4 regions of the Clostridium sp. JS66 genome follow, and region 3 is predicted to be linked to each of the others. Evidence: riboswitches for the same ligand, from Rfam matches in the RefSeq annotation. Region 3 holds a riboswitch; each other region holds the start of a gene.
The links. Region 3 has a riboswitch for thiamine pyrophosphate ahead of thiC (phosphomethylpyrimidine synthase ThiC). Riboswitches for the same ligand answer to the same signal wherever they lie in the genome.

Region 1 (9,595 bases), 480 kb from region 3:
TTCAAATACAGGAAAGTTTGGAACTAATGATAAAGTTAGTGAGATAAATGGTAAATGGATTGAAAAAACTTTTAGTATGAATTTTAATAGGGAAGGATATTCATTGAATTTGCCAGACAGTTCTATTTATGATCTAACAAGAATTCAACCACAGGCTTATTGGAGTACCAATCATTTATTAATGAGAATTTGGGATGATACCAAAAAAGATGTTAAATTTGTAGTAGGAGATAGAGAAAAAGCTAAAAAATTCGAGAAGATAAAAGGACAAGCAGAGTTCGTAGACGATAAAATCATATTAACATCTAAGCCAAAGGAAAAAGGACTCATAAAGCTTGCAAACAGCCAAAATTATAAAGACATTAAAGTATCAACACTGCTTAATGGAAATATAATAGGTTCCCAGTCTATATATTTAAGATCCAATGAGGATGGAAGCAGTAGTATATGTGTTCAGCTTATTAACAATACAATTAGTGTTATTGAAAATTCAAATGGAACTAAAAATGTGTTGTATTTATCAACTTTAAGTAAAAACAATAGAGAAATTGATATAAAGGAATTTGGAAGTAAAAAAGTGGATATAACATTAGTTGGCAAAGAATTAACTTTAACTATTGATGGAAAAAAGATAGTAGAAGATTTAAAAGTGAGTAAGGAAAAGGAAGGAAGTATCCTTCTTGAGTCTGCGTGGGGAAATTATGGCTATAGTCAAAGAAACATTGCAGATGATGTATATGATGCAGTGTTTAAAAGTTTTAAAGTGACTAATACAAGTAACAAAGTTTTATATGACTCATCATTAAAAGGAATGGAAGCTGTAACTTATAATACTAAAAATTATTTTAATGAAGTTGTAAATTGGTTCATTAAGAATTTATAGTTTGAGAGGATTAATATGAAAAAAAAGTTGTTTTGGATTGTACCTATAGTATTGTTAGTATTATTAACATCAGTTATATATAAAAGTGTTAATTCAAAAGGGATTGATTCTAAGGATAATAAGGCAGTAGCAAAGGAAGGTTCAAAAGCATTTGGTGGTGATGTAAATAGTTTATCCGCCTGGGTTGTATATTGGGATTTAAGTGCTGATAAAGAAATTAAAGCTTTAAACAATAAATTAAAAAATGTTTCTTATTTTTCAGCTAACTTTGACTCAAACAGTAAACTAGTGATGCCAGAAGAATTAATTAACTATTATAATGAAACAAAGAATTTTAAGTACAATAAATATATAACTATTGTCAATGATAAAGCAAAAGGTGATGGAAGCTATTCATTAAAGGATACAAGCTTGTTAAAAAATTTGTTAGGTAATGAAGCTTCAAGAAGCAGTCATATTGAAGACATTGTGAACCTGGCAACTAAGTATGGTTTTAATGGTATAGAAATTGATTATGAACAAATAAAAAATGATATGGAGCTTTGGAATAACTATATATTATTTGTAAATGAGCTATACCAAAAGGCTGAAAGCAAAGGTTTAAAACTGAGAGTTGTACTGGAAACTAATACACCTTTTGATAAATTGAATTTTGCTCAAGGTCCAACTTATGTACTTATGTGCTATAATTTGCATGGCAGCTTCAGTAAACCAGGTGGAAAAGCAGATGACAAGTTTATTAGAAGTTCAATAGAAAAAATGAGCAAAGTTTCAGGAAAGAAGGATTTTGCCATTGCTACAGGAGGGTTTAACTGGTCATCTAATGGAAAAACTACTTCTGTTACAGAAGAGGAAGCTAACGGTATATTAAAGAAGTACAAGGCTAAGATACAACGTGATGATGACAGCAGGTGTTTATATTTTAGCTATAAGGATGAGAATAATTTGAAACATGAGATATGGTATGCAGATAAAATTACCTTGAATTTATGGATGAAGGTTATAAGTGAAAAAGGTTATGACATTAGCATTTGGAGATTAGGTGGAAACTTATTTTAATAGATAATGAAAAAGACAAGATGTGTTTTAAAATACACCTTGTCTTTTTTGAAATTTAATTTTAAAATTTAACCTTTTTAGAAACAGTCATCATATCGTAAAAAGTTGCTTCAGCTTCATCTATGTAGAATATTTCGAAAATTCCATCGCCTACTTTATATATTTTTTTAAGCATAGGCATAATATTCAAAGCAGCTTCTTGTGATTCTTTTGTTGTATTAAAAACTACCTTTCCATTTAATCTAAGCCATTTTCCTTCTGGAGAAGTTGCACTGATTTGGCATTTTGGATTAGCCTTTAGTTGTTTGTATACATCCTTTGTATTGCCAGTACAAAAACATAGCTTATTATCGTATTTCATTACAAATCCAAAAGGACGTAATGCTGGATTATCTCCATTTACAGTAGCAAGATAAAAAACTTTGTTGTCAGTTAAAAACTTTAAAACTTCATCCATAATTATTATCTCCTTTATCCATAAAACATTTTGTTAAGTTAAATTTGTCCAAAGAATAACTTTTAATACTCTAAATTAAAAAATAGAGTGTTAAATATGTTAGTCATCGGACAAATGTAACTAATTACATTTTAGCACAAAAATCACAATAAACAAATTATATAGTAAATTTTTCTATTGATTGTTGAAGTTTACTTGAAAGCTGTGAAATTTCACTTATGGATGACGATATTTCATGTATATGTGATGTTTGCTCTTCTGTAGAAGCAGAAACTTCTTCTGTTTGCAAAGCATTATCTTTTAATATATTTACAATACTATTTATAGATTCTTCCACTGACTTTGCACTATTATTAATAGCAATTGCTTCTTTAGTAACTTCGTTAACTTTTGTTGTTACTTCTAATACAGCATCCTTTACATTTTTGAACTTATTTTCTGTAGATGTTAATGAAGATACTTGTTCATTTATAGAAGATTCGGCTGTATTCATTTTAGCTACAGTAGTTTCTATATTAGTTTGAACTTCTTTTATTAAATTACTTATTTCCTTAGCAGATTCAGTGGACATTTCAGCTAGTTTTCTTACTTCTTCTGCCACAACTGCAAAGCCTTTTCCTGCTTCTCCTGCTCTTGAAGCTTCAATGGAAGCATTTAAAGCAAGTAAATTTGTCTGCTCTGATATACCATTAATAACATCAATAACTTGGCTAATCATTTTTGATTTTTCAGATAGAGTTAAAATAGTATTGCTAACATCCTTAGATGCATTTTTAGTATCTATCATGGTATCGCTTTGATGTTTAATACTTGATACACTATCATCTACAGTTTTCATTGCTTTAACAGCAAGTTCTTCAATGGTAATGTTATTTTTGGTTATACTTGATATTCCTTGAACTACATTAGTTACCATGACATTACCTTGTTCTGCCAACGCTGATTGTTCAGTACTAGCTTTTGATAAATTATTCATAGCTTCAGCAATTTGCTCAGAAGCTCTGTTAACTTCTTCAGAGGAGTTTGTCATTTCTCCAGAAGATGAGTATACATTTTTACTAAGTTCTTTAGTATGTGAAATTAATATTCTAATTTTTTCTATAAATCCATTGAATTTTTCAGTGACTCTACCTAATTCATCTTTTTTAAGTATTTCTCCCTTAACGGTAAAGTCTCCATTTTCTGCACGTTCCATTAATAATTGGAGTTGGTCTATAAAATTTATAATTCTCTTGTAAGTTAGGAAAATTAGTGCTGCAAAAAATATACTTATACAAATACTAATTAATATAATAGCAATTAAAGATTTTTGAAATTTGCTATTATCTTCTTTCAATTGATTTATGCTGTTTGCAACTTCTGAGTTTTCTTTTTGTTGTATTTGTTTTACTAATAAATCCATATTGTCAGTAGATTCTCTGTCAACACCTTTTACTAATGCATCAACAATTTTAAAACTTTGAAGGTTATTTTTATCATAACTTTGTATAGCTTGAGTGTATTTATTATGAAGTTCTTTATGGGAATTTGCTAGTTTGTCTACTAAAGCAGTATCCATGTTTTGTTTGGACATAGATTCTTTTAGTTTACTTAATCCTGTTTGGACAGTTTCGTCTTGTTTTAAAAATTCGCTATATGACTTATCAAAGGATTCTGGATCATTGCCTCTTAATAATGTATCCTTCCAATATTGAACTTGCTTTTTAAAGTCAACTTGTACAACTCTTGCATTATCAGTTAATGCAACATAATTGTTAATAGAATACATCTTATTATTGACCTTATCATTTTCATTTTTGAAGGAAATCCATGAAAAAGTTCCAATTCCAATTGTAAAAATAATTACGAAACATACTAGTAAAAATAGGGTTCTTCCAATATTTTGATTGTTTTTCATATGCTTTGTCTCCTTTAATTTTGTTTGATTATAATATATTTAAGTACATCCTTTGTTTTCCACATAAATGAATAACTTAAAGTTTTAGCACACCTGTTTATTATAGATTATCCTTATGGATTTTCCAAGTAATAAATAGTTATTTCATTTAAGAAATTATATAAGAAAGTAAACCTTTACTACGAATTACTTTTAATGGGTGTGTTGAAATTAGAAATGATATATGGTATAATTTCCTTAAAAAGGGGAGCTTGTTTAAGCAGGCTGAGAGGAAGTGTATGCTTCGACCCATAACTTGATTCGGATAATACCGACGTAAGGAAATATTTGATTTATGCTTTTATTATTTTGCAAGTGTAAATGGAATGTGCCTTATAGGTATATTCCATTTTTTATTTTTTTTAGGAGCAGAGGGGGAGCGCCCTAAGCTTTATATCAAAGGACAACTAAATAGCGAGGGAACTTGTGTTTCAAGGTGAGAGGAAGCTTTTGAGCTTCGACCGATCAATATCATGATTTCTAGTGACTAACAGCTCTAATACTCGCACTTTTCAAAGTGATAGTAAAGAGTGGGTTATGTCCTTGGATAAAGATTTTCAAGCATCAGATTGAATCTAACGCTTCATGTGATGTTAAGAAATCTATTTAAATCATATAGGGAATTGCTATTTAGTTACAATAAAATTATGCCTAAATGATGGTGTTTATTTCCTATATGGTTAGAAAATAAATATTATTATGGAGGTATTTTATTATGGAAAGAAACTCAAAACTATTAAAAAAACTTATGCTGGCAATGCTTATAGCAATGGGGGTTGTAATATCACCAATTCTTCGTATAGAAGGAATGTGCCCTATGTCTTCAGTTATAAATATTACATGTGCAGTTGTACTCGGACCTTGGTATGCACTACTTTGTGCTGTCTGCATTGGAATTATTAGAATGTTCCTTATGGGAATTCCACCTCTAGCTTTAACTGGTGCTGTTTTTGGTGCATTTTTGTCAGGACTTTTATACAGAGCATCTAAGAATACTTTGATTTTTGGAGTTTTAGGCGAAGTTATAGGAACTGGTATTATAGGAGCCATTGTTTCAGCACCTATTATGACATATTTTTGGGGTAAAAAAGGACTTTCATTAATGTTTTATGTTCCTTTATTCTTTACTGCTACAATTATAGGAGGAGCAATTGCTTTTATCTTCTTGGGAGCATTAAGTAAGAATGGGATGCTTATAAAGATTCAAAAGAGCTTGGGGGTAAAAGTTTATGACAAATCAACAGAGGTTAATAGAGAGATTATTGCAAATAAAACACAGTGTTAAAATCAATAAACCTCTTATTCATTGTATTACAAATCCAATTTCAATAAATGATTGTGCAAATGTAGTACTTGCTGTAGGTGCAAAACCTATTATGGCTGAACATCCTTTAGAGGTTTCAGAAATTACTTCTGTTTCTAAAGCATTGGGAGTTAATCTTGGAAATATAACAGATGCTCGAATGGAATCCATGATGATTTCAGGTAAAATAGCTTTTGAAAAGAAAATTCCTGAAATAATTGATCTTGTAGGTGTTGGCTGTAGTAATTTAAGATTAAACTACGCAAAAAAATTTATTTCAAAGTGTCGTCCAAGTGTTATTAAGGGCAATATGTCTGAAATAAAAGCAATTTGTGGTATAAAAAGTAATGCAAAGGGAATAGATGTAGGTGAAGGTGATGAAATAACATCTAAAAGCTTTGATGAAAATATAAAAATAATTAAGGAATTATCACTTAAAACTGGTGCTGTTATTGCAGCTACAGGGGTAGTAGATATAGTAGTAAATGGAGATGATGCTTATTTAATAAAAAATGGCTGCGAAATGCTTTCAATGGTAACGGGTACAGGATGTATGGTTACTGCACTTATAGCAAGTTATATTTCCTCATTAGATATATTAGGTGGTACTATTTTAGCAGTAGCACTTATGGGAATATGCGGGGAACTGTCACAGCATGTAAGTGGTATAGGAAGCTTTAGAACTGAACTTATAAATAATATATTTACAATTTCTGATGATACTATTGTAGAAAAAATAAAATGTAATTTCAAATAATATAAGGATCATAAAAAATTTCATATAAATATATTAATCATGAAAAATAAGACAGGGCTTAAATATCCTCCTGTCTTATTTTTTAAATTATTCCACTTAATCGTGCCATTTTTATTGCTGAAATCTTTCCACTAGCACCTAGTTTTTGGTATATATTTCGAAGATGTGTCCTTACAGTTTCCTGTGACATTCTAAGGTGTGATGCAACATCTTCTCTTTTTAAACCTTCAGCTATCAGTGAAAGCACTTCTATTTCTCTTGGAGATAGGCTGATTTTATCAAGCTTGTTTTTATTTAAACTTTCATTATACTGCTTTCCATAGTGTATTATTTTTTTCACATAGTCATTATTTGAATCATTATTTTCTATTATGTAGAGCATGTCCATAATATATGAGGCATTTTCAACAAAAGGCATTATAATATTATCTGCTTGTGCACTTAAAATTACTTTTTCAAGTGCAGATACACCTTTTTCTATACCATATAGATGATACAGAGCTACAGCTTTAAAAATACCATTGTGTATAAAACCCAATTGATTGCTGAAGATGGAAAAGTGTTCAACAAAACTTTCTGAAAGCATTTCTAAATTTATATAATTGCCAGACAACATGACAGCTTTACCATATAGTACTATCTGTTGTTTTAATATATTTATTTAAGGAATTTAAGTTTTATATTCCTTTTATAGGAGAGAAGGAGACTAAAGAAAGAAACAGCTATTATATTTTAAAGTTTAATACAATCTGGTTACTGTTCACCTTCCCTTTTGGATATGTCTACACAGTTCTAACAAATAGCCAATATAATTTATAAATAGAAACTTGATATTATTTGTCTGTCCACCTATAATTACACTGATAGAGTTTGTAGAAAGGACGGCAGAGCAAAGAGGGGAAAGGAGCTACAACATGAATAATGTTTTGATTATAGACGATGATAAAGAGCTTTGTGCTCTTATGAAAAAATGTGTAGAGCAAGAGAATTTATCTGCTATTATTGCACATGGTGGTGTAGAGGGGCTGCGTCTGGCTGACGAAAACAAAAATAGCTGCTCTCTTGTAATTTTGGACGTAATGATGCCGGATATAGGCGGTTTTCAAGTTCTGAAAAAAATTAGGGAAACAAGTAATATCCCGGTGCTTATGCTCACTGCTAAAAGTGACGAGGACGATAAGGTTTCAGGGTTGCGGCTAGGTGCTGACGATTACCTAACAAAACCCTTCAGCATTAACGAATTCATGGCTCGTGTCAATTCCCTTATTCGCCGCTACACTACCTTGAACCCAACTTTTGTAACGGATACTGATTATATAGTGTTAAAGGGCATGGTGATTGATAAATCAAATCGCATGGTTTCTGTTAATGATATTCCAGTTGAGCTTACAAGCAAAGAATTTGATTTACTTTCATTTTTGGCTTCCAATAAGGGACGGGTGTTTACCAAAAAACAGATTTATACGCAAGTGTGGAAAGAAGAATATAGTTTTGATGATAGTAATATTATGTCTTTTATCAGTAAATTGCGCAAAAAGATTGAACCAGATCCCGACCGTCCGTTTTATATTTTAACAGTCCGAGGTGTAGGCTATCGTTTTAATAAGGAGGCTTGACGTAAATATGAATGTTTATCTGCTTTTTGCGTTGGTTCTCGCCCTGCTTATTATAGCGTACCTTGTTTCTGTCTTGTGGCGTGTCCAAACACAACTTGCACTTATGAAAGACGCTTTAGAAGATGTAAAAAATGGAAATCTTAATCGACGTGTTTTAGCAACGGAGAGCGATATGACAAGGCAAATTTGTTATGGTATTAACGAAATTGCACTAAGCAGCCAAGCACGGCTTATTCAGCAAAAGCAATCAGAGCAGGCATACAAAGGTCTAATGGCAAGTCTTTCTCATGATGTGAAAACACCACTTGCTTCATTGGTTGGTTATTTGGAAGCAATCGAAAGTAAAATTGTTGTAGGAGAAGAAAAGGACGAATATATCCATGTTGCATCTGATAAAGCCCAGCACTTAAAACATTTTGTAGAAAATCTGTTTGAATGGGTTAAATTAGATGCTGGGGAACAAATTTTTCATTTTGAGATTTGTGATTTGAATGAGTTATCCCGTAATATTATAGCTGATTGGATTGCTATTTTAGAAAACAGCCATTTTGAATATGAATTTGATATACCTGAAACAGAGTATTCCATGCGCATAGACGCAACTGCGTATACCCGTATTCTCAATAATATATTACAAAATATTATTACCCACAGTGAAGGTGATAATATGTCGCTGCGTATTTTTGAGAATGAACAGCAGGCTAAAATTGTAATAACAGACAACGGGAAAGGTATATCTTCTGATAATCTCCCACTTATTTTTGAAAGAATGTACCAATGCGACCATTCACGGTCTGCAAAAGGAAACGGGCTTGGGCTTTCTATTTCCAAAGAGCTTGTCAGCGCTCATAAAGGGACTATTACAGCGGCCAGCATTCTCGGCTCTGGAACTACATTCACGATTTTATTGCCAAAAGCCCTGTGACATCACAGGGCTTTCTTACTGCTAAAACAAGATAAAAGCAAGGTTACGGCAAGGTTTTGGCAAGGTTAATGTTTTATACTTTTAATTGTGATTGTTTCTGTCTTTATATCGGTTATCACATTGCGAAAGCACAGTTATCGAAAGTGAGGAAATTTTATATGAATGATTTTGTGATTGAAACGAAACAACTGACAAAAATTTATGGAGATCAGACAGCAGTTAGCTCAGTCAATCTCCATGTAAAAAAAGGTGGGATTTACGGTCTGTTAGGGCGCAACGGAGCCGGTAAAACCACTATTATGAAAATGATTTTAGGGTTGACTCCAATCACATCTGGACAGGTAGATGTGTTTGGAAGAAATATCAAAGGTCAAGAAAAACGGGTATATCCCCGTATTGGTGCTATTATCGAAACACCGGGATTTTATCTAAATTTGACAGGAACGGAAAACTTGGAGATTTTTGCGAAGCTGCGTGGTACAGCCGCCCCACATGCAGTTGAAAACGCATTGAAAGTGGTAGGATTACCTTATAAAGATAAAAAGTTGTTTAGTAAGTATTCCCTTGGAATGAAGCAGCGTCTTGGTATTGCGAACGCTATTTTGCATGATCCGGAACTGCTGATTTTGGATGAGCCTACAAACGGTCTTGACCCTATC
Region 2 (9,595 bases), 290 kb from region 3:
GAGAATTCAGATTAAATGGTACTGGTATTAATTTTCCATGAAGATTTGCTAAAACCTCATGTGAATAATCTCTCCACTCTGTAAATCGTGAAACATAGTCATATACTCTTTTATTATTAGTATGAAATATATGAGGTCCATATTTATGAACTAATATTTCATCCTCATTAAAAAAGTCATAAGTGTTACCCCCTATATGGCTACGTTTTTCTATAATTAATACCTTCTTGCCTGCCCGTTCTGCTAATTCACGAGATATCACTGCACCCGCAAATCCACAACCTACTACCAAACAATCATATGTGTTATTCATTAGTTAATATTTCCTCCATTCATCGGATATTATGTCTTATATAAAAAGTCATACACTTTATTTTATCATAAATAATTATTATATAAAATGTCACTTATTTTTTATGATAATCTTTGTTTATATCATTGTCAATAATGTATCCAACATGTTTAACAAATGTAATAAAAATGTAACAAAATACCCATTATAAACTTTTGATAAAAGAAATACTATTTTAGTTTCTATTCTTATTAAAATTGTTGATTTTTTCGACATTAATTTGTTATAAACATTATTCTTTTTATAAATATTTCTATTTGTATTATTTATACTATCTATTTTTTATTTTAATTCAAAAAAATAATTAAAATATGTTGATTTTTGTCAATATGTAATTTATTATATTATATATTAGATAATTTCAAAACAAGTGATTAAATTCAAAATTAAGTGAATTTTAAAAAACATTCAAATTTTCTTTACTCAGAAGTTAGTCAAAATTATCTATATTAACTAATAATTACTTTTCTGTATTAAAAGTAGAACAAAACTATAATAAAAAAGGAGCAGATAAAATGAACTTTAAAAATTTCAAGCTAAATAGTATTCGCACCAAATTAGTTATTAGTTTAATATCAATTTGTTTAATTCCCTTAATCATATCTGGATCCGTTTCTTATATGGAATCGAAATCAATACTTAACAAAAAATTATCTCTTACTAGTTCTCAATCACTTTTAGAAATAGAAAATGGTCTTACTAATTACTTTAATGGATTTTCAGATATAGTTTCTCTTACTGCAAGTAATCCAGGCATTGTAAATGTTGATACAGACAATAATACTGGAATTGTATCAGAAATATTAAAAGGTGTAAAGGAAAGTGATAAAGATATACTTGGAGTATATTATGGAACTTCCTCTGGCAAATTTACAATATATCCCAATGTGAAAATGCCTGATGGATACGATGCAACAAAAAGGGACTGGTATAAACAAGCTTTAGACAATAAAGGAAAAGTTATAATAACTCCCCCTTACAAGGATGCTGCTACTGGAAATAGTGTTGTTACACTTGCAAAAACAGTAGAAAAAAACGGACAAGTAGTTGGAGTTATTGGAATGGATTGTTCATTAATTACACTTTCACAAAAAATATCCTCACAAAAAATAGGTACTACAGGATATATGTTTATTGCTGATACATCAGGTACTGTTTTAGCTCACCCTACAAAAGAACTTATTGGCACAAAGGAAGCTACCAATTTATCCTTTTGGGATAAAGTAAAATCAGAAAATAGCGGTTTTATAAATTATACATATAATGGTTCTAAAAAATTTGGAGTATATAAAACAAATGAATTAACAGGCTGGAAGTTAGTAGCTTGCTTAAATGAAACTGAACTTTCTAGCGACACAATGGCCATATTACAAATAACTTCTTTAATAATATTAGTAATGGCATTACTTGCAGTGGGTCTATCCTTATTATTAAGTAAGGGAATTTCTAATAACATTAAAAGGTTAAAAGATGTGTTCGCTAAGGCTTCAAATGGAGATTTGACAGTATCCATAACCTCTACAACGAAAGATGAATTCAAGGATTTAGCTGAATCATTCAATTTAATGATGAAAAATATATCAGAGCTTATAAATAATGTAACAAGTTCCTCCGAAACTGTATTAGATACATCCACAATCCTTGCTAATATATCCGAGGAAGTAACAGCTTCCATAACTGAAGTTTCAAAAGCAATAGAAGAAGTTTCTTTAGGTGCAACAGAACAAGCACAAAATGCTCAAAAAGGTGCTTCGGAAATGGAAGACTTATCCGCTAGACTAGACAAAATTAATGTTAGTTCTAAAGAAATGGATAAAATTTCAAAAGATACTAAAGAATTAGGCTCAAAAGGACTTTCTCTGATAGATACTTTAATAGAAAAATCAGATAAAGCTAAAATAGCTACTAAATCAGTAAATCATGTAATTCGTGCTATGAATGAAAGTGCTAAGCAGATAAGTCTTATATCTGAAACAATATCTGATATAACATCACAAACTAATCTTTTATCATTAAATGCAAGTATAGAATCCGCACGTGCTGGCGAAGCTGGTAAAGGATTTGCTGTGGTAGCAGAAGAAATAAGAACTCTTGCTGAACAATCGCAAAGCTCCACAGAAAAAATAAAGGAAATTATAGCTGCTATACAGAAGAAATCAGAAACAGCAGTAAGTGCTATTAATTCAACAGAAGCTGCAGTAAACGATCAGTATTTAGCAGTAAATAAGACTGAAGAAATATTTAATAATATTTTAAAATCCATTGAAACGATGATTACTAAAGTTGATGAAGTAAAGATGTCTATCGTTGATATAAATGATAAAAAGCAATCTACAGTAGCTGAAATTGAAAATATTTCATCTATATCTGAGCAAACAGCTTCTGCTTCACAAGAAGTTACTGCTTCTACAGAAGAAATAACTGCTACTATGGAAGATTTTACACAGCATTCAAACGAGCTTCAAATGTTAGCAAAACAGTTAGAAACACAAATAACTAAGTTTAAAGTTAACTAACTTAATTTTTAGCTAAATATGAGCATATTGTGACGTAAAGGTACAGTGGAAGTTTGGATTTTAACTTTTACTTCGTGATATATGATAAGGGTGTCATCACGGCTAAATGTTTTAATTATTCTAAAGCTCGAAATTTTTGAAAACCTAAGAACTTTGTCAAACTCGGTTTCCTCAGACAGGACTAAAGTTCTAAGGCTTTCAAAAATTTTGAACTAAGAATAATACTAAAACAATTTAGCTAATGTGAGGACATCCTTATCATATATCACTGCATAAAAGTTAAAGTTCAAACTAGTAACTTCAAATGTACACATCTAATTGCATTGTTATAGATACTTTTAGTAAGCAAAAGCATATTTGTACCAATAACTTATAACGCTCAAAAATTAATGCTGAATATGCTATTGCACTAATATATTTAGTTTAAAAAGCAATTGCTTACACATGGTGACATGAAAATGTAGTTAAATTTCAAGGTAGATATATTAACTATCAACATTTAGCCTCTACATATATGGTCCTATAGCCTTAAGAAAAGCCTCAATAAATTAGGCTATACCATAATATATTGTTAAACTAGATAATAAGTATTATGTGTACAGGTAATGGCACTAAGAAGTAACTTTTCCTAATCACTCAGTTACTTGCCTCATATGATAAGCATACCACTTACTAATTAATCTTTTCAAAGAAGCCGCTGCTGGTACAGCTATAAGCATTCCTATAAGCCCACCTACATTTCCACCTACAAGAATTGCAACCATGGTAAATACCGGATGAAGTCCAACACTATCCCCTACTATTTTAGGTGCTAATAAATTATTGTCCACTTGTTGGACTACAAGCATTCCAATAATCGCCCATAATGCTGTAATAGGCTCTCCACTTAATAATGCCATAATTACTGCTAAAACAGTTCCAACAACAGGTCCAATATATGGTATCATATTACAAATACCTGCAATAATTCCTATCATTAATGCATAGTCTATTTTAATAAAATACAATACTATAGCTGATAGAACTCCTACAATACCAGCTTCCAATAGCTGTCCTCTTATATATCTATAAAATGTATCATCTACAATATTTAATATTTCTTTTAATTTATTGCCTACCTTACTTTTTCCAAATATAAGATCAAAAATCTTATTCCATAAATCCATAAAATATTCAAAATCCTGTATTAGATAGATACTCAACACCACGGCTATAAAAAATGAAGCTATATTTCCACCTATGGACACAACAGAATTTGTTATTGAACCTATACTGGCAGAAAAATATGACTGTATAGAACTTACTATTTCAGCAATTTTATCATTTAAATTACCTGGTATTGATATATTTAAACTTGCTAGTTTTTCATTTATAGAAGTAACAGACAATGTAGAATTCTTTAAATAATCAGTAAGAAACATTCCCATATTGGATATAGTCACATTACTAGAAACTTTTCCTCCAACCATAATATATATTCCACTAATAACAGCTACAAAAATCCCTGTTACTAACGCATATATTACTAAAATTCCAATTGCTCTTCTACTAGATGGTTTTTTCAATATTTTTTTCTTTTCTAAAAAATTTTCAACACTTTTTACACCTGGTTTCAACAGGTACACAATTACTAATGCAATAAAAAATGGTTTTAAAACACCAATAATTTTATTTAATGTGTTATTGAGTAAGGATAATATACCTCCTACATTATTAAAAAACATTATAACCGCATAAACAAAAATCACTGTTGCCGCGGCATATACACAATATTGTAATAACTTTTTATCTATTTTCATCTTCGCCTCTCTACTTTAATCAAGTTATTTTTTATTTTTTCTATATAATTACTTTGCAATAATAATGGACTTTACGCAATTATTAAAGTTTAAATCTTAAATTTTGAAATTTGTTCTTTTAATTTTTCAGAACTATTTTTGGATTTCTTTGTCAACTGAAAAATATCATTGGATTTTAAAGTTACGTCCATTACTTTTTGTGCAATGTCAGTAGTTGCATTAACTCCTTCACCTGATAATTTGGCCATTCCATCAATAGATTTTAATACATCTTTTATCCTAATCAATAATTCTTCTGAAGTAGAATTAAAATTTTTAATAAGCTTATCCACAAATTTTGCATCTTCGCTATACTTGTCCGCAACATCAAGCAATGTTTTATAGTCATTTTGCACATCATTAGATACAAAATCAAGTAACTTATTTGAACTACTTGAAAGCTCATTAACTGATGCTGTAACTTTTCCTGTAACACTTTGTATCTGCATAACTGTATTCTTTGACTGCTCTGCAAGCTTTCTAATTTCCTCAGCTACTATTGAAAACCCTCTTCCTGCCTCTCCTGCACCAGCAGCTTCTATAGCTGCATTTAATGCAAGCATATTGGTTTGAGAAGTTATTTGTATTATAGATTCGGATAAAACATTTATTTGATCTACAATTTTTGAATTTTCAATAGCTTTTTCAAGTTCTTCCTTTGTTTTGAAGAAAATATCAGAAGCCTTTCTCTGTGCATCATTTACACTTTCTTTTGTATAAACTGCCCTTTTACTAATCTCCAAAACTTCATTTACAGCATTTTGAGAATTCTTTGCTATAGATTCTACTGATTTTTCAATCTCTTGCGCAGTAGTATTCATTTCTTGTGATGATGCTGCCGTTTGCTCCATACCTGCAGATAACTCCTCTGTATCTTCTGACACAGCTTCTATATTTGAATTCAATCCATCAACCTTTACAGAAACATCATCAACTACATGTTTAATATTTTCTGATTCCTCCATTACATTTTCTATCATTTTCTTGAAAGTTTCTGTAGTGTTGTTTAAATGCTGTGCAATTTCTTTAGTTTCATCATTTGAATTTATCTCACAAGTACTTTTCAAGTCACCATTTGAAATATTTTGTAGAAATTCTTGTATTTTATTAATGTTTTTAGATATGCGTTTTACCATAATAGTGGCAAGAACAATACCTAAAGCTATAGCACCTAAAGATACTAATACAATTATTATCATAATATTTCTTACCTTGGAAACTATATTTTCCTTTTCCACTCCAACAAAGAAAGCACCTACAACTTTGCCACTGGAATCTTTAATTGGTGTATATCTTGTTTGATATACACTTCCTACTACAACTGCCTCACCCTCATATGCTTTTCCTTGTTTTAAAACTACATCAGCAACTTTGTCAGACATTTTAGTTCCTACAGCTCTTTTTCCATCCATCATAACATTAGTTGAAACCCTTGTATCATTTAAAAATATAGTACATATAGAATTAGTATCAGTTTTTATATTATCTACCAGTTCAGTATCTTCATTTAATATCTTTTTACCTTTAAGAAGGTTCTCCCCTTCTATTTTCCAATCCCCTTGATATTTTTCATTTAAAATTCTATAACCGCTATTGTTACTAATTTTAAGCTGATTGGTTACATTTTCTTCAACAATGCCATTAATTTTATAATATACAATAGATAAAATTGCCGAAGCTAAGAATAGTAACATTAAAGTAATAACGGAAATTATCTTTCCTTTAAACTTAAACTTTATTATTCTGTTCATAATTATGCCCCCCATTTACTATTTTACATATTAAACATGAGTTTCTATTGTCTATATTCGTCATAAAGATATAAAATCCTTTGTAAATTTTCTAAAACTTGCAATTAACTTAAAAATTTGCAGTATCTATTGCAATATTTTTTAATTATACTAGCTATAATTAATCAATAACTATTTTGGAAATTATTCAGTTAATTGATATTATTGACATAAATGTTAATAAATATTTAGTTAACATACTTTAACTCTATTGACGACATTAGTATATTGTAGTAACATAAACTTGTAAATACAAAATTAAATAATAGAAATCCCAGGGGGGCTGGTGTTACCAGCTGAGAGTAAAAATATTAATTTTTAGACCCTATAACCTGATCTGGATAATACCAGCGTAGGAAGAGGCTTTATATAATTAAGGATTATAGGTACAAACCTCTTGTTGGTTTGTACCTTTTTAATTTTAAGCAATAAATTACATTGCATTTCAAATAAAATACAAGTTCAACAAAACTTAATAATGAGGAGGATTTAAAATGAAATTTTCAGATACCCTATACAAAAGCGTTAAAGACATTTGGGATTCTTATTACATACATCCATTTGTTAGGGGAATAGGTGAAGGAACTCTAGATAAAGATAAATTTAAATTTTATATGATACAAGATTATATTTACCTATTAGATTACGCTAAAGTTTATGCTTTAGGTGTAGTTAAAGCTGAAACAGAAGAAGTAATGCAGGGTTTTTCCAGCACAGTAAATAGTATATTAAATGGTGAAATGAATATTCACCGCTCTTATATGGAGGAATTAGGAATTACATCAGAAGAAGTTAAAAACACTAAAGCATCACTTGCCAATACTTCATATACACATTACATGCTTGCTGTTTCTCAAGCAGGCTCTTTGGGAGATGTTGCTGTTTCATTGTTATCCTGCGCATGGAGTTACTTAAAAATTGCTACAAATTTAAGTAAAATTAATGGTTCTTTAGACCATGAATTTTATGGCAAATGGATAAAGGGTTATATCTCAGAAAATTATAAGGAAGAAGTACAATGGCTTTTAGATTTAGTAGATAACCTTGGAAACTACTTGTCAAAGAAAGAATTAGATAGGTTAACAGAAATATTTATAAACTGTAGTAAATATGAACTCATGTTTTGGGACATGGCCTATAACAAGGAGATGTAATTTTTTATGTTAAAATTCTGCAATATTAATTTCAAATATGAAAATGATGCAGCTCCTCTTATAGCGAACTTGAGCTTCAAAGTACATAGAGGAGATTTTATAAGTATAATAGGCCCAAGCGGATGCGGAAAAAGTACTATATTCAGGCTTGTTTGTGGTTTAGAGCATGGATATTCTGGAAACATTTTCATAAATGACAATGATATTAATAATTTAAAAGGTTATATAGGCTATATGCCTCAAAAGGATTTATTAATTCCCTGGAGAAACATTTTAGAAAATGCTTCACTTCCACTTGAAATACGTGAAAATAACCCCAAACGAGCTAAGAAGGAAGCAGAAAAATTTTTAGAAACCTTTGGTCTTGGAAGTTATAAATATAAATATCCAAAGGACTTATCAGGTGGAATGAAACAAAGAGTTTCATTTATAAGAACTTTGCTTACCGGTTCTGAAATTATGCTTTTGGATGAGCCTTTCAGTGCTTTAGATGCTATAACTAAAATATCAATGCAAGAATGGCTGCTAACTCAATGGTCTTCGTTTAAGAAAACCATATTATTTATAACTCATGATGTTGAGGAAGCTTTATTTCTATCAAGTAAAATATTAGTGGTTTCCCAAAAACCTATAACTCAGCTAAAGGAAGTAGTAGTTCCTCTCAGTTATCCAAGAGATAGGCACATGTTAAGCAGACCAGAAATATTGGACATAAAAGAAAAACTTATAAATGAATTGAAACAGAGGATTGAACTATGAAAAAATACACATCATCAATAATTGTAGGAATTTCATTTTTTTTAATTTGGGAAACTATAGCACGAAAAATAGATGCAGCGTATATATTGCCATCCCCAAGCAAAATTTTACAAAGAACTTGGGAACTAAGGGATCCTTTATTTACAGTACATCTTCCTGCTACACTATGGGTTACTTTTTTAGGACTTGTTATATCCTTGATTTTCGGAGTATTCTTGGCCATACTCATGAGTTTAAATGAAAAAATCCAAAATGCAATATACCCTCTTGTGGTGGTAACTCAAACTGTACCAATTACAGCTTTGGCTCCTATATTTGTACTTTGGTTTGGCTACAGCATATGGAGCAAGGTATTGGCAACCATACTTATGACTTTTTTTCCTATTACAATTAATGTATATGATGGACTTAGGTCCACTAAGAGAGAAATGGAAGAATTATTAATTACTTATGGAGCTACCAAAAAAGATATATTTATTAAGTTAAAATTGCCTTCAGCATTACCATATTTTTTTTCAGCACTAAAAATATCTGTACCACTTAGCGTAATAGGTGCTGCCATTAGTGAATGGCTTGGAGCTCAATCAGGTCTTGGATACTTTAGTAAAAGAATGATGACTCAACTAGATGGTGCAGGAGTCTTTGCACCTATAGTAATTTTATCTCTTATCGCAGTAATATTTGTTTTTATAATAGATATTTTAGAAAATAAACTAATAAAATGGAGGAATGAAGTGTGAAAAAATTTAAGTATTTAGCTTTATTATTAGTACTAATATGTTTAATAGGTACAGGCTGCTCTGCTGGCACTCAAAGCAGTAAAAAGGATTCTGATAAGTTAGAGGATGTTGATGTAGTATTGGATTGGTATCCAAATGCAATACACAGTTTCATATATGCAGCTATAGAAAATGGATATTATAAAGAACAGGGATTAAATGTTCATATTAAATTTCCATCCAATGCAACAGATCCGTTGACGCTTACCGCTGCCAACAAAGCAACTATAGGAATCTATTATCAACCTGATATAATAATGTCCAGAGCTAATGAAAACATTCCTATAAAATCCGTTGGGGCCATAGTTCATACACCTTTAAATGTGGTTATTGCTTTAAAAGAAAAAAACATAAACTCTCCAAAGGATCTAGCTGGAAAAACTATTGGTTTTTCAGGAAATCCTTTA
Region 3 (3,373 bases):
TTGCATATAAGTAAATCATCATATTACATACATGAATTTACTTTATTTCCACGTGGTAAATATGAAAATGCTGCTAATAAATTTGCTGCAGAAATATTAATTAATGAAAATGATATTGATATGTATTCTCTTAGAACTATGTCTATAAATGAACTAAGTTGCTATTTTGGAGTTCCTGAAAGACTTATTATGTATAAGTTTTTTGAATAAGTATTCTATATAATACAACCTCTTATCATCTATCTATATGTTCTCAATATATATGCAACTCTATATTTAATTTCTGATAGTAATTTTATTTTCATATGTACAATTTATTGTAATTTAAATAAGCATTAGTATTTTCACTAATGCTTATTTGAAAAATTTCTAAAACCTATTTTAATTTATCTTCTTTTTTTATGCACGCACACTAATCATCATCTCTTAAAACATTTAAATTTTTTCCTTCCATAACCTTGTTCATGTTTCTAACAGCACACATTTTTCCACACATAGTACATGTATGTTCATCTTCTGGTTTTGATTCTTCCCTATATCTTCTTGCCTTTTCTGGATCTATAGACAAATCAAATATTTTTTCCCAATTAAGTTCTCTTCTAGCCTTACTCATAGCATTATCCCAGTCTCTTGCACCTTTTATTCCTTTGGCAATATCTCCTGCGTGAGCTGCAATTTTAGTGGCTATAATTCCTTCTTTCATATCTTCTAAGTTTGGAAGCCTTAAATGTTCTGCTGGAGTTACATAACATAGGAAATCTGCTCCTGAAGATGCAGCTATTGCTCCTCCTATAGCTGATGTAATATGATCATAACCAGGAGCTATATCTGTAACTAAAGGTCCTAGCACATAAAACGGCGCATTATGACACAATTTCTTTTCTAATTGCATATTTGCTTTTATTTCATCTAAACTCATATGTCCTGGCCCTTCTATCATAACTTGTACATTTCTCTTCCAAGCTCTTTTTGCAAGTTCTCCTAAAGTCATAAGCTCCTTAATCTGTGAAGCATCTGTAGAATCTTTTATAGCACCTGGTCTGCAAGCATCTCCTAAACTTATAGTTACATCGTATTTTTCACATATATCTAAGACTTTATCAAAATACTCGTAAAAAGGATTTTCTTTTCCGTTTAGTTCCATCCATGCATATATCAAGGCTCCTCCCCTAGATACTATGTTCATAAGTCTTTCATTTCTCTTAAAAACTGCTGCAGTTTCTCTATTTATGCCTGCATGAATAGTCATAAAATCCACACCATTTTGTGCATGTTTTTCAATTACTCCTAAAAGTTCTTCTTCAGTTATATCTTTTAATTCTTTGTCGTAAAATCCTACTGCATCATACATAGGCACTGTACCTATCATAGCAGGTGACATTTCTACTAATTTAGTTCTGAATTCTTCAGTTTTTCCAAAGCAGCTTAAATCCATTATGGCTTCTGCTTTCATTTCTAAAGCTACCTTAACTTTTTCTAATTCATCATCTACACAATTACAATCCTTTGAAATTCCTAAATTTACATTTATTTTAGTTTTAAGTCCTTGTCCTACACCTTCTGGATCTAATGCATTATGATTTTTATTAGCTGGTATTACAACTGCACCCTGCGCAACTAATTCCATTAGTTGCGATGTTTCCATGTTTTCTTTAGCAGCTACTCTCTCCATCTCTTTTGTAATTATGCCTTTCTTAGCAGCATCCATTTGTGTTGTGTAATTCATTTAAAACATCTCCCTTAACATATTTTTCAAAAACTATGTTAAATAAAAAAGGAGGAGATTCTACATCTCCCTCATATTCATCTTTATATAAATAAAAAAATGCAACCTTATAAAGTTGCATTTTAAAACTATATAAAGCTCTTCCCTACGCTGGAATTATCCAGATCAGGTATGAGGGTCAGAACTAACAGTTCTATCTCAGCCTATAACATAGGCCCCCCTAGATTATTTAATTTTTCATGTAAATTATATCATATATGTTTAATTTTTTCAATATTCCAGCTTTGTTAAATTCACACAATTAAATTCGGCCTAATCATTTTATTTTTATATATTTTTTAATCTAATAGAGTAGTATTTAAATACTTAAAAATGAATTTTTGTAAATTTAATCATTCTTAATTTTTCCTCTTATCTATTGAACTTTAAAGGATTACATTATAAAATGAATTATGACAAATTTTTTATACAAAAATAAAATTTATGAGGAATGTATTTATGAAAGATTTTATTATCATTACAGATTCTTGCTGTGATTTACCAATAAGCTATATCAATAATTTAAAAATACCTTATGTCAGTCTGACTTGTAATTGTAAGGGTACGGAAGTATTGGACAATTTTGGTGAAAGTTATCCTTTTAAGGACTTTTATGAAGATATGAGAAAAGGTGAAATACCAAAAACTTCTCAACCTAGTAGCCATGCTTTTTATAACTCTTTTAAAGAAATTTTAGAACTTGAAAAAGATATACTTTATATTGGAGTTTCCAGCGGCTTAAGTGGAACTACTAATGGTGCTCATATAGCCAAGCATATGTTAAAAGAAGAGTATCCTGATTCAAATATTCATATAATTGATATTTTAACAGCTTCTTTAGGACAAGGTATTATGGTTTTACAAGCTTATGAAATGCAGAAATCCGGTAAAACTTTAAAGGAAATTATGGACTATTTAGAAAACGTTAAACACCAGTTAAATACCTATATTATTGTAGATGATATTAATCATTTAAAAAGAGGCGGGAGAATATCTGCAACTTCTGCTTTTGTAGGTATGCTATTAAATATAAAGCCATTCTTGACTATAAGCAATATAGGTAAAGTTTTACCTATAGGAAAAATCAGAGGTAGAAAAAAAGCCTTATCTACTCTTTTTGAAAAATTTATTGAAAGAATAGAAAATCCTGAAGAGCAAATTATAGCAATTTCCCATGGTGATTGCATAGAAGATGCTTTAGCTCTGAAAAAACTTATCTTAAACAAGTTTAAGATCAAGGATGTAATTATAAATTATGTTGGACCTGTAGTTGGTGCTTATGGAGGTCCAGGTGCTCTGGCTTTATTCTTTTTAGGTAAAAAAAGAGAAATTCATGCAAACTAAAATATTAAAATAAAGTACAGGTAATCAAGTGATTCTTAGACTCAGGTGGAGTTTGCTTCTGAGGAATACCCTCTTACCTGAGCAAAAGCTCGTAAAATACCATTTAGGTATTTTACCCATCTGAGCCTTAGAAGAACTTATCCAGGCGCGCAGCAGTGCTTATCCCACACTTGAAGAAGGTGGGGGTATTAGCAATGGTAGCGATCGGATAAAACTTGCCTGTACTTTATTTTTTTACTTTTTATGTAACAAGTAATTAATATT
Region 4 (9,595 bases), 1.5 Mb from region 3:
GAAAGAACTTGGAATAGGCTATTGTAACTCAGCTCAGTTTTTAATGAGACTTAATAATTATGGAATTAGCAGGGAAGAATTTATACAGGCCATAAAAAAGATAAATAAGGAGAAATAATATGGAAAGTTTGTCTACAAAGGATATAGTAAAAAAATATGGATTTAAATTTTCAAAAAGTTTAGGACAGAATTTTTTAATAGACAATTCTGTTTTGCAGGATATAGTTGATAATTCTAATGTTAGTAAAGATGATTTAGTAATAGAAATAGGTCCTGGAGTTGGAACTTTAACAAAAGAACTTTTAAAAAAAGCAAAAAAAGTTTATGCTATTGAATTAGATTCTGATTTAATACCTATTTTAAATGAAGAACTTAAGGAATTTAATAATTTTGAACTAGTACATAAAGATGCATTAAAGGTAGACTTTAATGAACTTATAGGAGAAGAAAAAAGCACTAAGGTAGTAGCTAATTTACCTTATTATGTTACTACGCCAATAATATCGAAATTGTTGAAGGAAAATTATAGATTTGAATCTTTAACTATAATGATTCAAAAAGAAGTAGGTGAAAGAATTGCTGCGAAACCCAGTACAAAAGAATATGGAGCACTTTCCATACTTGTACAATATTATTGTGATGTAGAAATAGTTAGAAAAGTAAGCTGCGATTCATTTGTGCCTAGACCTAAAGTAGATTCTATAGTTATAAAATTAACTAAACTTTTAGAACCTAAAGTAAAAGTTAAAAGTAAAGAATTATTCTTTAAAATAGTAAGAAGTTCTTTTAATATGAGAAGAAAAACTCTTTGGAATGGACTTAAAAGTTTGGGAATGAAAAAGGAAAGCTTAGAAAAGGCATTTATTGATGCAAACATTGATCTTAAAAGAAGAGGAGAGACTTTATCTCTAGAAGAATTTGCAAAATTATCAGATTGTATATATGAATTACAATAATCTTTTTACAATATTATACAACTAGTTGTTCACTTTTTTAATTTTACTTCATATATTATAATGAATAAAATATATGGAGGTATAGGAAGTTGGCTCAAAAAAAGAGTTATAGTAGGTATTTTATAATATTACAAGAAGATGAAAAAGGGTATTCAATATCTTCCGACAAAGTAGCTTCTGGGTACGCAAAATTGGAGCTGAAAAATGATAAGTGCAAAATATCGTATTATGTACAAAACTTAAAAAAAGAAAGTGCTCCTTATTATATGCTTTTAATTTGTAATAAGAAGGATATAAGGAAGGTAATAAAAATATCACAGATAAACATAGATGATTATGGCAGAGCAGATATTTGTCATGAATATTTAGCAGATAATATAGCTGGTACGGGTATATCCATGGATAAGATTTCTGGTGCAGCTATAGTTAAATTTTTAGATTCAAATATAATACCTGTTATGAGTGGATTTGCAAGCACTGAAATACCTGATTGGAAGACATTTGCTATGGTTGACTTAAAGGTTGAGGAAGAAAAAGAAGAAAAAGTAGTGGATACTCCTAACAGTATGTTTGACAAATATGAAGAAAACATAGAATCATTAAAAGAAGAAAATAAAACTAAAGAAATAGAAAATGTTAAAATTATACCTAAAGAAGATAATTCTAAAAAAGAACAATATATAAATAAAGAAAATGATATGAAGAAGGATATTATAAAAAAGGATATTATAAAAGAAGAGGCAAATGTAGCAAAAAAGGATAATGTAAAAGAAGAAATAAAGGTAACAAAAAAAGATGATAAAAAGGAAGAATTGATAAATAAACAAGATAATATAAAAGAAAAAGTGGACATAATTAAAAAGGATAATGTAAAAGAAGGATCAATTGTAAATAAAAAAGACAATGCAAAAATAGAAGAGAATATAAATAAAAAAATTAATATAAGTGAGAAAAACAATATCAATAATCAAGAGAATGAGAATAAAAAATATGGTATGGAAAAAGGTAACTATGGAATAGAAAAACATGAATACACAGCAAGAAAACAAAGTAAAAAAGATGTGAACATAAATCCAAAAAGAAATGAAGATTATCCTCAAATGGATGAAAATGAATTTTTTAGAAATTTGGTACAAGGATTTGAATCCATGGGAGAAATTTGTTCTGAAATAAAAAGATGTAAGTGGTATAAGGTACCTGTGAATTCACCAAAATCTATGTACGATATGTCTGATTATAGCAGGTACGCAATGATATATTATCCTATGATGAATTATTACCAGTATATAATAAAACATAAGCATTATATAATAGGATATAAGCTTAATAAAGATGGAGAGATGAAATATCTTGTATATGGTATAGCAGGAACTAAATCTAAGATGGATCAACCATATGGTGGTAGATCTGGATTTGTTACATGGATGCCTTTAAATGTTGATGATGAGAGAGAAGAGGCTCTAGGCTACTGGCTTATGTTCTATGATTTTAAAACATCTACTATCATGATACCAGTAAAGAAATAATATGGAGAAAGTATAGTACTGGGAATATTTAATATTTCTAGTACTATTTTCATATAATTAAATAAAAACTCTTATTTGAAATATAAGGTGGTATTAAGATGAAGGTAATAATAATAAATAGGAAAAGGTTAGGGGTAACTATAATTATAATTGGTCTAATGCTTGTTTTATTCAGTTTAGAAAAGAATTTTGATGCAAGGCTTAAGTTTACTGCATTAATACAGAATAATATAAATTCTTTAGTACAATATGAAGCATTAGATAAAAAATTTACTTATAAATTGCCTGCAGAATGGTCTACTAAAGAACAAAAATTTCCCGGCAATGAAATTATATATCATAATGATTTTAATACTAAAGATTTAAAAATTCATGGATTTGTGGAAGTATGGAATTTAAATACGGATTTAAAAGCTTTTCTAGAGGAAAGTAAGAAAATATCTAGTGAGCAAAATTTATATAAGAGTTACGAAATAAAACCAATTAAAATAAACAATAAAGATGGATATTTAGTTGAGTATACTATAATTACATCTAATAATAAGGATTATAAAGGATATGAATATTTTATAAAAAATAAGGATAAGTTTATGAGATTTTCTTTTTTTGTATCAGAAGATAACTTTAAGGAAAGCATGCCAACAATATTTAAAACTATAGTACAGACTTTTAATTATAAAGAATAATAAATAAACTGTGAATTAAAAAAACTGCATCGCAGTTTTTTTATATGCTATAATATTGTTGACATTTTTTAAATTTTTGGGATATGTTTTGCACTTGTATTTTTTTTATTGTATTATGGTAGAGAGGAAATGTAGGCATGTTTTCTACATCACAATTTATAGGTATATTTGCCTTGGTATCTGGAATAGTTCTTTATAATATAAGTAAATTAAAAATAAAGTTATCTATAAGTTCTTAAGGTTCAGGAGGGAATTGTGTGAAATGAGAATTAGAAAAATAAAGAATAGTAAAATTATGATTATATTTATGGTTTTATTATTTTGTTTTACTGCATCTGGATGTACCAAAATTAACGATCTTAAGGTTAAGGTTGGACTTAAAAATAATGATTTTGAGTACATAAAACAAGGTAAGATAGAGAAAATAGTAATACAAAACACAAGGGATCAAGGATTTAGATTTACAGTTACAGATAAGAATGTTATCAATGAAATATATGATGTGTTGTCTACTGCAAAAGAGGCAAGCCAAAAATCCTCATTGGAACCTGATTATACATTTGAAATGGATGAGGGAAATAATAAGGTACATAAATTTAATTATATTACAGGTTTAGATAAAAAGGATTCAGGTAATTTTTATGGTGATGGAAAAACATATATTGTATCTAAAAGAATAGATAGTAATATAATAAACAATTATTGGAAGATAAGACAACCACCAAAGAATTTTAAAGAGGTTTATTATAAATCTATAATTAATGTTTTAGATCAATATTTAAAAGGTGATAATAAAGATAAAAGTGTTGGTATAAATTTAAAAAGTGATATAAATTCTGCTAAATTTATATTATCTACAGATTTGCAAGATTTTAATAGTGATTTAAGTGGTAAGTTTAAAAATGTATCAGTAGCAGATAAAGATAAGGAAAATTACGATATATGGTTAACAATAAGTACTGAAGGATATAAATCTACAATGTATAAAGGTATTGTGAATTTGTGGGATAAAAAAACAAAAACTGAAAAAAAATACTACATAAGTGATGAATATAAGAATGCAAGTTGGAATTTCAATATTACAGATACTAAACCTGATAAATTTTAATTTGTTTAAGCATGTTTATAAAATTTATAAATAAATTTTTATATCACAGGGAGGAAGCAGCAATGAGTAATTGTGATAGTTGTTCAAGCAAAGGAAACTGCAATAGTGCAGGAGTAGGGTGTAATAATAAATTAGAGCCTAAATATGGTAAGATAAAGCATATAATAGGTGTTATAAGTGGAAAAGGTGGAGTTGGTAAGTCAACTGTTACAGGTATATTGGCAGCCAAGTTAAGTAAGGAAGGACATAAAGTTGGAGTGCTAGATGGTGATATAACAGGTCCTTCAATGCCTAGATTTTTTGGTATAAATAATGAGAGAGCAGACATGCTTCAGGTAGGAGACAGTGAGGAAATAAAGTTTAGACCTGTAGAAACTTCAACTGGAATTAAGGTTATATCCTTAAATCTTTTAACAGAGGAAGAAGAACAACCAGTTATATGGAGAGGACCAGTGATTACAGGAGTATTAAAACAAATGTATACAGATACTGAATGGGATGAATTAGACTATCTTCTTATAGATATGCCACCAGGAACAGGAGATATTGCATTAACTATAATGCAGGAGTTACCACTAGAAGGATTGGTGGTAGTTTCTACACCTCAAGATATGGTATCAATGATAGTTAAAAAAGTAATTATTATGGCTCAAAAAATGGGCATAAGTGTAATTGGTGTAGTAGAAAATATGTCCTATATTAAATGTGAAAAGTGTGGAGAAAAAATAAATGTATTTAGTAAAAAATCTGCTCAAGAGCATGCTGAACATTTAGGAGTACCACTTCTTGCAGAAATGCCTATAAATTTAGATTTAGTTGAAAGTATGGAGAATGGGACAGTAGAAGAATTTTTAGCAAAATCAGATGAATATCAAGAATTAATAAATAACTTAAAAAATAGGATAATGTAAAAAAATAAGAAAGCTTAAAGCTTTCTTATTTTTAATTTTGAGGGATTTTTTTAGTTGCCATTACAGATAGCTGTTTTATTGGTAATGCTGCAATGATTACTAAACATATAGCACCTTCTATACTTAAGAAAATACCATTTGACATAAGTGAGTACACTGCAGGTGACATACCTTTTGGAGCAAAACTTCCGAAGAACACCACGCCCGATATAAAGTGACATATGAAACGCCCAAACACCGCGACAAAGGTAGCTAGTAGTTTATTATTCTTAAAGTATCCAGCTAGTCCTAAAGCCATAAATGGCAAAGGATAATCGAATAAAACTTGAACTGGCTGAAGAATATATGGATCTAGAATAAGCGTTATTATGCCATACAGAAAGCCTGTAATAAATCCTACTTCAGGACCATAAAGCAAAGCCATTAAAATAATAGGAATCATACTACCTAATGTTACACTTCCACCTTGAGGAAGGTGATAAATTCTAAAAATCTTAAGTATTGTTGCTAAAGCTAAAGCAATTCCTATTTGAGTAATAAGATGAGTATTAAATTTTACATTTTTTACTTTTGCAATGAAAAGTATAAATAATATTAGAGCTAAAAGAGCAAATAAGGATGTTGGGTGTGAAACAATTTCTAAAAAATTTTTACTAAGTGACATGAAATACCTCCTTTGTGCTAAGAGGTACCTGAATACTGAAAATAAGAAGAATGTATAAAATTGATTATACATTAGAAAGTTACATGTATTATCGCTTTCCTACGCTGGTATTATCCAGATCAGGTACAAGGGTTAATAAAATATTTTATCTCTCAGCCTCAAAGAGGCACCCCTAGCACTACCTTAATAAAATTATTATAATACATATTTCCAAATATTTCAATGAATTAAAATAAATCTATGAGTTTATCATTTTTCATTTTAATAGAATTAGGATTAACATTTACAGAATCGCCTATTTTGGAATTAGGTGGTAAATGTGAAATTCCAATGTCTAGTGTTGTTCCATCTTCGAAATTTACAAATGCATCTGTAAAATTTATATCAATAATTTTTCCAATCATAGAAGTCACCTCTGTGATATTTTTTGCATTTACTAGTTAATTATTCAATAAAATAAAAAAATATCTGATAAAATTTAAATATCAAATCATAATGTTTAGTAAAAAACAAAAGAATTTAGAGGTAAGTAAAACTAAATTGTTTTAATATAGCCTTAACCCTAATTAAAAAATTGCCTAAAAAATTTTCCCATAGTATAATATCAACGTGCTTAACACAATATATTGTAGTTTGGAGGAATGTTGTATGCTACATGTTGTGAAGAGAGATGGCAGAGAAGTAGAGTTTGACTCTATAAAAATAACTAATGCCATAAAGGGCTCTTCAGAAGAAATAGGTTATGATTTAAAGGAAAGTGAATTTATAGAACTAACGCAAAAAGTTATAAAACAATTAGAAGAACTTGATGCTAATGAAATAAATGTGGAACAAATACAAAACTTTGTTGAAAAAACACTTTTAGAAAATGACTACAGAGAAATTGGAACAGCTTATTGTAATTATAGAAAAGAAAGAAATAAAATTAGAGAAATAAAATCTGATTTAATGAAAGCTATTGAAAAAATAGGAGTAGAAACCGATAGGGATAATGCAAATGTAGGTAATAATTTTAGCTCAAAGCTGCTTAGGATAGCCAGTGAATCAAATAAGTGGCACAACTTATCTATTATGCCTAAATATTTAGCTAAGGCACATGAAAATGGAGACATATACTATCACGATTTAGATAGTTATAATTTAACTACCAACTGTTTACATATACCTACAAGAGAAATACTAACAAGAGGTTTTAATACAGGTTATGGGAATATAAGACCTCCTAGAAGAATAGAGTCAGCAGCAGAACTTTCATGTATACTTTTGCAGTCAACTCAAAATGATATGTTTGGAGGACAGTCTCATCCAGATTTTGATAATGATATGGGAGTGTTTATAGAACCTACAAGAAAAGAAATAAGGAATGAACTTACAGGTTTGGGCATAGATGAAGAAAAAGTAAATAACCTCGTGGAAAAAAAGCTTAGAAGAGCTGTAGAGCAGTCAATGCAGGGGATTGTTTATAATTTAAACACCATGCATTCAAGAGCTGGTTCACAAGTGCCTTTCAGTTCTATAAATATTGGTATACCTAATTGTGATGATTCAGCACTAGTTTGCGAAGTATTTTTAACAGAATATGAAAAAGGTTTAGGAATGGGAGAACAGCCTATTTTTCCTAATATAATATTTAGGGTAAAGAAAGGTGTAAATAAGGAACCAGGAGACCCTTACTATTACTTGTTTAAGTTAGCTTGCAGAGTAGCTGCAAAAAGAATGAATCCTACTTTTATGAATTTAGATGCAGATTTTAATAAATTTTATTATGACCAAGGTGTAGTTCCTGCTACTATGGGATGTAGAACTTATGTATGTGCTAATGTAAATGGAGAGCCAGGAACAAAAGGTAGAGGAAATATAGCTCCAACTACTATAAATTTGCCTAGACTTGGAATTGTAGCAAAAAAAGATATAAGTAAGTTTTTTAAACTTTTGGACGGCAAATTAGAACTTGCAAAAGAAGCTCTAATGCATAGATACAACATACTTAAGAGATTAAGAGTTAAAGATTTACCTTTTGTAGCTGGTCAAGGACTTATGAAAGGATCTGAAAATTTAGGACCTGATGACTCTATAGAGCCAATATTAAAGCAAGGAACATGGTCTGTGGGATTTATAGGATTAGCTGAAACTTTAATAGCCTTAACAGGTAAACATCATGGTGAAGATGAAAATTCTAGAAAATTAGGGGTAGAGGTAGTCTCCCATATTAGAAGTTACATGGATAAATTAATAGAAGAAACTCATTTAAATTGGAGTTGCTATGCTACTCCAGCAGAAGGTTTAAGTGGTAAGTTTATAGTTCAAGACCAAAAAATATTTGGAAATATAAAGGGAGTAACTGATAAAGATTACTATACTAATTCTTATCATATACCAGTAGGGTTTCCTATATCCATAAAAGATAAAATTGATATAGAGGCACCTTATCATAAGTTATGTAACGCTGGACATATAAGCTATATAGAATTAGATGACTATCCTGCAGCAGAAACTATAATGGATATATTAAATTATGCTTATGATAATACAAATATAAGTTATATGGGCATTAACTTTCATATAAGATATTGTAGATGTTGTGGAACATATCTTCATGATGAAGAGAGTTGTCCTAAATGTGGAAGTGATAATATACAGGGTATATCAAGAGTAACAGGATATCTTTCTTTAGATGAAAGGTTTGGATCGGGAAAGGTAGCAGAAAGATCAGATCGATTATCTCAAGGCAGTAATAAGCATGTTTATTAAATGATATTTATTAATGTAAAGACAGAGAGGTTATATCTCTGTCTTTTAAACTAATCAGACTTGGAGGGATTGAGATGAGTTTAAATAAAAGTATAAGACTATCAGGAATAATTTATGAAAGCTTAGTGAATGGTCCTGGTCTAAGACGTGTATTGTTTTCACAAGGATGTAAGCATAATTGCAGAGGCTGTTTTAATCCAAGTACTCATTGTTATGATGGTGGTGAACTTAGGGATATGGATGAACTGCTGGATGATATAAGAAAGAATCCTATGTTGAAGGGTATAACCTTTTCAGGAGGAGACCCTTTTGAACAAGCAAGTAAATTTGCATATATGGCTGAAAAAATAAAAGAAACTAATTTAAACATATGGTGTTATACAGGATATACTTTTGAATATATATTTGAACATAGGAATGAACATGAAGGCTGGGAACAACTATTAAATAATATAGATGTGTTAGTTGATGGAAAGTTTGAAGAAGATAAGAAAAGTAATAACTTGAAGTACAGGGGTTCGAGTAATCAGAGGATTATAGATGTAAAAAAAACTTTAAATATGAAACAAATAATAACCTTAGAATTTTAATTAGAGATATGTATAATCTCTAATTAAAATTTAAAATCTTAACAATACTTTTATTTTCTAATGGACCTTCTATGACTAGTTTGTTACTACCTACTTTCTCACCGCTTTTCATATAAGTTAGAAAGTTTTCTAAACCTTCTAGTTCAAAAGAAAGTAAAGGAGTTTTATAGTGCATAGGAATAATAATAGGACTATTTATAGCTTTCGCTACTTGAGATGCTTCTTTACCGTTTATAGTGTAATTACCACCTATAGGTATAAGCAATACATCTATGTGTCCTAAGTTTTCAATCTCCTCTTGAGATAAAACATATCCTAAGTCGCCGAGATGACAAACTTTATAACCATCTATATCTAAAATAAAAATTACGTTTTCACCTCTTTTGGCACCTTTAACTTTATC

Region 1: it holds a riboswitch for thiamine pyrophosphate, as region 3 does, so the genes downstream of both, thiW (energy coupling factor transporter S component ThiW) here and thiC (phosphomethylpyrimidine synthase ThiC) in region 3, are expected to answer to the same signal.
Region 2: it holds a riboswitch for thiamine pyrophosphate, as region 3 does, so the genes downstream of both, tenA (thiaminase II) here and thiC (phosphomethylpyrimidine synthase ThiC) in region 3, are expected to answer to the same signal.
Region 4: it holds a riboswitch for thiamine pyrophosphate, as region 3 does, so the genes downstream of both, thiT (energy-coupled thiamine transporter ThiT) here and thiC (phosphomethylpyrimidine synthase ThiC) in region 3, are expected to answer to the same signal.

What each region holds. Positions count from the first base shown of each region.
Region 1 is NZ_CP131467.1:4,401,982-4,411,576, reverse strand. It holds gene Q6H37_RS20470 (glycoside hydrolase) at 1-883, shown strand, start outside; gene Q6H37_RS20465 (glycosyl hydrolase family 18 protein) at 899-1,942, shown strand; gene Q6H37_RS20460 (pyridoxamine 5'-phosphate oxidase family protein) at 2,004-2,399, opposite strand; gene Q6H37_RS20455 (HAMP domain-containing methyl-accepting chemotaxis protein) at 2,557-4,296, opposite strand; TPP riboswitch at 4,530-4,636, shown strand; gene thiW (energy coupling factor transporter S component ThiW) at 5,051-5,620, shown strand; gene thiM (hydroxyethylthiazole kinase) at 5,598-6,395, shown strand; gene Q6H37_RS20440 (helix-turn-helix transcriptional regulator) at 6,478-7,011, opposite strand; gene Q6H37_RS20435 (response regulator transcription factor) at 7,310-8,011, shown strand; gene Q6H37_RS20430 (HAMP domain-containing sensor histidine kinase) at 8,019-8,936, shown strand; gene Q6H37_RS20425 (ABC transporter ATP-binding protein) at 9,095-9,595, shown strand, end outside.
Region 2 is NZ_CP131467.1:4,588,585-4,598,179, forward strand. It holds gene glf (UDP-galactopyranose mutase) at 1-313, opposite strand, end outside; gene Q6H37_RS21265 (methyl-accepting chemotaxis protein) at 868-2,868, shown strand; gene Q6H37_RS21270 (AI-2E family transporter) at 3,501-4,667, opposite strand; gene Q6H37_RS21275 (methyl-accepting chemotaxis protein) at 4,757-6,457, opposite strand; TPP riboswitch at 6,763-6,873, shown strand; gene tenA (thiaminase II) at 6,991-7,650, shown strand; gene Q6H37_RS21285 (ABC transporter ATP-binding protein) at 7,657-8,409, shown strand; gene Q6H37_RS21290 (ABC transporter permease) at 8,406-9,149, shown strand; gene Q6H37_RS21295 (ABC transporter substrate-binding protein) at 9,146-9,595, shown strand, end outside.
Region 3 is NZ_CP131467.1:4,882,007-4,885,379, forward strand. It holds gene Q6H37_RS22475 (ImmA/IrrE family metallo-endopeptidase) at 1-210, shown strand, start outside; gene thiC (phosphomethylpyrimidine synthase ThiC) at 413-1,726, opposite strand; TPP riboswitch at 1,852-1,958, opposite strand; gene Q6H37_RS22485 (DegV family protein) at 2,225-3,109, shown strand.
Region 4 is NZ_CP131467.1:111,366-120,960, forward strand. It holds gene rnmV (ribonuclease M5) at 1-118, shown strand, start outside; gene rsmA (16S rRNA (adenine(1518)-N(6)/adenine(1519)-N(6))-dimethyltransferase RsmA) at 129-956, shown strand; gene Q6H37_RS00570 (hypothetical protein) at 1,046-2,482, shown strand; gene Q6H37_RS00575 (hypothetical protein) at 2,581-3,168, shown strand; gene Q6H37_RS00580 (hypothetical protein) at 3,431-4,276, shown strand; gene Q6H37_RS00585 (Mrp/NBP35 family ATP-binding protein) at 4,339-5,187, shown strand; gene thiT (energy-coupled thiamine transporter ThiT) at 5,219-5,851, opposite strand; TPP riboswitch at 5,931-6,035, opposite strand; gene Q6H37_RS00595 (hypothetical protein) at 6,079-6,255, opposite strand; gene nrdD (anaerobic ribonucleoside-triphosphate reductase) at 6,500-8,602, shown strand; gene nrdG (anaerobic ribonucleoside-triphosphate reductase activating protein) at 8,677-9,192, shown strand; gene Q6H37_RS00610 (MBL fold metallo-hydrolase) at 9,212-9,595, opposite strand, start outside.